2 regions of the Halomonas sp. NYA30 genome follow, and region 1 is predicted to be linked to the other one. Evidence: predicted binding sites of a transcription regulator. Region 1 holds the regulator's gene; the other holds the start of a gene.

Region 1 (3,087 bases):
CCTTCACCGGCGGTCGCCTTGAGTATTTTATTGACCGTGAAGTGATTCAGGCGCGCTCTGACGTTGACGGCAGCGAAACCCAGCGCATACGCATGACGCTTCAGCCCGAACAATAGGGAGCCAAGCCTTGGCAACTACAGAAACTGCGCCAATCAAAACCCTATATGCCCATCACTTGGCCAAAAGCTATAAGCGACGCCGAGTTGTTAAAGACATCAATTTAGAGATCTCCCAAGGCAGCGTTGTGGGCTTGCTCGGCCCCAACGGTGCAGGCAAAACCACCTCTTTTTATATGATTGTGGGGCTGGTGAAATCCGATGCTGGCAAAGTGGGTATCGACGATGTAGATCTAACCCGCGCCCCAATGCATGAACGCGCTGCGGCGGGTATCGGCTACCTACCGCAAGAAGCGTCTATTTTTCGTAAATTATCGGTTGCCGATAATATTATGGCGATACTCGAAACGCGCAAAGAGCTCAGCCGTAGCGACCGCGAGCAGCGCCTGGAAGCGCTACTTGAAGATTTTCACATTACCCATATTCGCGACAACCTGGGCATGAGCCTTTCAGGCGGTGAACGCAGGCGTGTGGAGATTGCTCGCTCACTGGCGACAGAACCCGCATTCATTCTGCTGGACGAGCCCTTTGCTGGCGTAGACCCCATTTCGGTGGGCGAGATCAAAACCATTATTCGGGCATTAAAGCAGCGCCACATCGGCGTACTGATTACCGACCACAACGTTCGCGAAACCCTGGATATTTGTGATATCGCCTACATCGTGGGCGATGGTCAAATCATCGCCAGCGGCTCTCCAGCCTCGATACTCACTAACCAGAAAGTGAGGGAGGTTTATCTAGGCGCTGATTTCCGCCTCTAGCCTATTTTTCACTTCTAATTAGCGCTCTACAACAACTTTACTACCAATGGCATGCTTATTGCACTTGCACCGGAGACCTACTCACACTAGGGTGGAGCATTCTGATTAACGAGTGGTTCTCAGATGGTCATGAAAGCTTCTCTTCAACTGCGCATGGGCACACAGCTGACCATGACACCTCAGCTGCAGCAGGCCATTGCTCTGTTACAGCTATCAACGCTGGACTTACGTCAAGAAATTCAGCAGGCCCTAGATGCCAACCCCATGCTGGAACAAGAGGATGAATTTGGCGAACAGGCTGCCAGCGAGCCCAAAGAGGAAGAGTGGTCAGAGAGCATTCCCACCGAGCTCTCGGTAGATAGTGATTGGTCTGACACCTACCAAGATATGGGCAGTCACGGTGGCTCCAGCAGCGAAGGACCTGATTTTGAGCGCCAGGCTGCTGGCCAGAGTCTTCATGGGCACTTGCTGTGGCAGCTAGCCATGACTGATTTTGGCGCGCGAGAGCAACTTGTCGCAGAAAGTCTTATCGACGCGTTAGATGCTAATGGCTACTTAACTCAGCCGCTCAACGACATACGTGAAGGGCTTCGCGCCCAAGGTGTCGATGGGCTTAGCCAGCGCGAAGTAGAAACCATTCTGCTTAAGCTTCAGCAATTTGAGCCAACAGGAATATTCGCCCGCGACCTGCGGGAGTGCCTGATGCTGCAGCTGGCCACTCTTCCCGATGATACGCCGTTGCTGGTTCCTGCCCGCCGCTTAGTACGGCAGTTTCTGGAAGCGCTCGGCAAAGATGACATGCGCTTACTAAAACGCCGCCTGGGACTCGATGATGACCAGCTGGCTGATGTCATTCTCCTCATTCGTAGCCTTGATCCACGCCCGGGCAGCGCCTATGGCGATACCGATGATAGTTATGTAACGCCCGACCTGGTCGTACGCCATGACCACGAAGGCTGGCACTTAGAGCTCAATCCTGAGGCATTGCCAAGGCTTCGCATTCAGCCCGACTACGCAAGCTTAATAAAGCGTGCGGATAAAAGTCAGGACAATCAGTTTTTAAAAGAACACCTGCAGGAAGCACGCTGGCTGATCAAGAGCCTCTCTAGCCGCAACGATACGCTACTGCGCGTTGGCCGCGAGATTATCACCCGGCAAATTGGCTTTTTAGAACACGGCGAAGAAGCCATGAAGCCGCTCATATTGGCCGATATCGCCGAGGCCGTGGAAATGCACGAATCGACTATTTCCCGGGTAACCACTCAGAAATTTATTCATACGCCTCGCGGCGTATTTGAACTCAAATACTTTTTCTCAAGCCAAGTCAGCGGCCAGGATGGTGACAGCCATTCAAGCACCGCTATCCGCGCTCGGCTGAAGAAATTGGTTCAAGAGGAGCCGCCAGGCAAGCCGCTTTCTGATAGCCGCTTAGTCACGCTATTAGGGGAGGGGGGAATTCAAGTAGCGCGTCGAACGGTGGCTAAATACCGTGAAGCCATGGGCATTCCCTCCTCTAGCGAGCGACGTCGTTTGCGCTAGCACAAATCAACGTTTTAGGGAAACTCTCGACAAGGGCTTTGCAACGCGGCAAAAAGGGTTACAATCGAAGTACAGTCCGATGGATAAGGAGTACGTCAATGCAAGTTAATATCACTGGTCATCACGTAGAACTGACTGACGCCTTGCGTGACTATGTCAACGAAAAGCTTGAACGTGTAGAGCGCCATTACGACAACATAACCACGGTGCAAGTCACCTTATCTGTGGAGAAAGAGCGCCAGCAGGCCGCCTGTACACTGCACGCAGCAGGTGCTGATTTACATGCGGAAGCCCTAGACAGTGATATGTACGCCGCTATTGACGCATTAGCGGACAAAATTGATCGGCAACTCGTTAAACATAAGGAAAAAGCACAAGCTCGCGCCCAAGGCGCAGGCGTGCGTTAATTCAATGACGTTGGAAACCATACTCCCCCCGGAACGTGTTCTCTTTGACGTACCCGGGGGCAGCAAAAAAAGGGTGCTGGAATTTTTCAGCACCTTTATTGCCCAAAATATCCCCAGTCTGGACAGCCAAGAAGTGTTTAGCCGTTTAATTGGCCGTGAGCGCTTAGGCAGTACCGGGATTGGTAACGGCGTGGCTATTCCCCATGCGCGTAGTCCTCACTGCTCGGCCCCAATTGCTGGTTTTTTAAAACTCGCAGAAGCGAT
Region 2 (3,087 bases), 200 kb from region 1:
AGCTCATTAACCTGCTCGCTCTCGGCTAACCAATTCAGCATCAAGGCTAAATCAATGCGGCCATCGCTACCGGCAGGCAACACCTGCACCTCGGCACCTGCTTTGGTTAACCGTTCGCGCTTTTCAGCCACATGGTCTGGGGTGGTAACCACCAAGGTTCGCCCCGGTTCGCTTAAACAGGCGGCTGCCAAGGGCAAGCGCAAATGGGTATCTAACACTACCCTTAACGGTTGGCGCTGTACCACCTCATCGGCATTGGCAAGCGACAACTGCTCGGAGCGAAGAGTAAGCCGCGAGTCGTCCATGATAATCGATTCAACGCCGCTTAATATCGCACTGGAACGCGCTCTTAGCCGCTGCACTTGCGTTCGCGCTTCGGGGCCGGTAATCCACTGAGACTCGCCTGACCCCATGGCTGTACGCCCATCCAAACTCATTGCCATTTTCAGGCGTACAAAGGGGCGCTGAGTGGTCATTCGGGCAATAAAGCCAGGGTTCAATGCCCGCGCTTCACTCTCAAGCAGGCCTACTGCCACCTCAATACCGGCTTCTTCAAGCAAGCGAATCCCCCGGCCACTGACCTGGGGGTTGGGGTCCTGCATCGCAATCACTACCCGTGCCACCTTGGCCTTTTGCAGAGCAACCGCACAGGGGCCGGTACGCCCAGTGTGCGAGCAAGGTTCAAGAGTGACGTAAGCCGTCGCGCCCTGGGCCCGTTCACCGGCCGCGGTTAAGGCATGGATTTCCGCATGCGGCTCACCGGCTCGCCGATGAAAGCCTTCCCCAACGATCTGCTCATCGTGCACGATCACACAACCGACCCGAGGATTAGGATCGGTGGTGTAAAGCCCTTTGCGCGCTAGCTTTAGCGCCTGCGCCATATAATGGTAATCGTCTTGGCTAAACAGGGCGCTCATTTTGGCGGCTCGCTAGTGTGTCTCACTGTAGAAGAGGACTCTTGATTGGGCTCTTGGGAAAGCCGATCAATCTCAGCACGAAATTCATCCAAATCCTGAAACTTGCGGTACACCGAGGCAAAGCGAATGTAAGCCACATGATCGAGGGTTTTAAGCGCCTGCATCACCGACTCGCCAATATCACGGGCGTTGATCTCACGATCGCCTCGCGCGCGAAGGGTTTGACGTATGCGCTCGACGGCCGCTTCAATGGCTTCCGCGCTGACCGGGCGTTTTTCAAGCGCACGCAACATGCCCGCCCGGAGCTTGGCTTCATTAAAGCTTTCCCGTGAGCCGTCTGACTTCACCACGCGAGGCATCACTAGTTCAGCAGTTTCGTAAGTGGTAAATCGCTCCTGACAGCTCGCACACTGGCGACGACGGCGCACTTGATCGCCATCGGCTACCAACCGCGAATCGGTCACTCGAGTATCGTTTGCACCACAAAAAGGGCAATGCATAGCGGTCAACCTGTTGTCAGCTCGTGCTGGCATGCCGCACGAGTTAGCGTGTTATAACCTGGCAATGAATATGCTATTAATGGCGTTTAAACCGGCATCAACGTCTTAAGCTAATGGATTTTAGCGTTTAAACGCGCTATCAACCACGCATTGTAACGATTTGGCACACAAGCTGCAGCGTTTGTCGCAGATTGTTTATCAGGAGCCACCCATGTCCCCGTTTGAGCAGACCGTGCACGGCTACCTCAGCCACCTATACGGGCCGCGTGCTGACGAAGTGCAGCGCCGCTTAAATCAACACATTGAGCATTTTTTGTCGCTTGCCCCGTTTTCGTCCGCCCCTGGCGATGCTCCTTCCAAAAACGCACCTTCATGGAGCGAAAAAGATCAGTGGGTGATTAGCTATGGTGACTCCATTATAGAAGAGGGGGTGCCACCACTGGCAGTCCTTAGCGATTTTCTTCAACTGCGGCTGGGCGAGCGTATCAGCGGCGTGCATGTGCTGCCCTTCTTCCCGTGGAGTAGCGACGACGGCTTCTCGGTGATCCATTACCGGGAAGTGAATAGTGAGCTTGGCGACTGGTCGCATATCCGCGAGCTCGCCGGTCATTACGACCTAATGGCCGATTTGGTGCTCAACCATGTTTCCAGGGAGTCGCTCTGGTTTGTGGATTACCTGAGCGGCAGCCAGCCAGGCCGCGACTACTTTATCGAGGTTGACCCTGATACCGATGTCTCCCAGGTAGTTCGCCCCCGCAGCAACCCGTTGCTGGTACCTGTTTCAACCCGGCGCGGCACTCGTTATCTATGGGCAACCTTCTCCGAAGACCAGCTCGATCTAAACTTTGAACATCCGGATGTACTGCTGGAGTTCGTCGGTATTCTGCTCTTCTACCTGGAGCAGGGCACACGGATTATCCGCTTGGATGCGGTGGCTTTCTTATGGAAGCGGTTGGGCACCTCCTGTATTCACCTGCCGGAAACCCACACCGTGGTGCGTTTGCTTCGCGCGATTGTCGACCATGTCGCCCCAGGCACTCTGCTGATTACCGAAACCAACGTGCCGCACCAAGAGAACATCAGCTATTTCGGGCTTGAACGGCTCCCCAAGGAGCCGCCCGATGAAGCGCACATGATTTATCAATTCACGCTGCCACCGCTGCTGCTCCATACCTTAACCCGTGGCGAGGCCAGCACGCTGCAAACCTGGCTTGCCAGCCTGCCGGTACTGCCTGACCACTGTACTTACCTGAATTTTACCGCCAGCCATGACGGTATTGGTGTGCGCCCACTGGAAGGCCTACTGCCCGATCACGAGCGCGATGCACTACTGGAGCTGATGCACAAATTCGGCGGTTTTGTCAGCATGCGGAGCAACCCGGATGGCAGCGACACGCCCTACGAGATCAACATCACCTGGTTTGAAGCCATGCGCGGCACTCGCCGTGGCCCGGATCCATGGCAAATAGCCCGCTTCCTATGCAGCCAAGCGATCATGCTCAGCCTGCAGGGAATTCCAGCCCTCTATATCCATACGTTAACGGGCACACTCAACGATGTAGAAGGCGTTGAGCGCAGTGGTCGCCTGCGCTCGATCAATCGGCGACGCTGGCAGCGTAGCGAGCTGGACCTGCTACTGGATAGTCCTTCCACCCCTACCCACGATGTGT

Evidence for each region. The regulator sigma-54, encoded in region 1, starts transcription at its own class of promoters, with help from an activator protein. The targets are predictions, from matches to a motif close to TGGCACNNNNNTTGCTNT.
Region 2: ACWI0H_RS07215 (sugar phosphorylase) is a predicted target of sigma-54. The motif match lies at 1,579-1,596, and genes of this name have one in related genera.

Annotation. Positions count from the first base shown of each region.
Region 1 is NZ_OZ334477.1:1,791,892-1,794,978, reverse strand. It holds gene lptA (lipopolysaccharide transport periplasmic protein LptA) at 1-116, shown strand, start outside; gene lptB (LPS export ABC transporter ATP-binding protein) at 128-877, shown strand; gene ACWI0H_RS08135 (RNA polymerase factor sigma-54) at 1,001-2,416, shown strand; gene hpf (ribosome hibernation-promoting factor, HPF/YfiA family) at 2,515-2,823, shown strand; gene ACWI0H_RS08125 (PTS sugar transporter subunit IIA) at 2,828-3,087, shown strand, end outside.
Region 2 is NZ_OZ334477.1:1,588,591-1,591,677, reverse strand. It holds gene ribD (bifunctional diaminohydroxyphosphoribosylaminopyrimidine deaminase/5-amino-6-(5-phosphoribosylamino)uracil reductase RibD) at 1-917, opposite strand, end outside; gene nrdR (transcriptional regulator NrdR) at 914-1,417, opposite strand; gene ACWI0H_RS07215 (sugar phosphorylase) at 1,629-3,087, shown strand, end outside.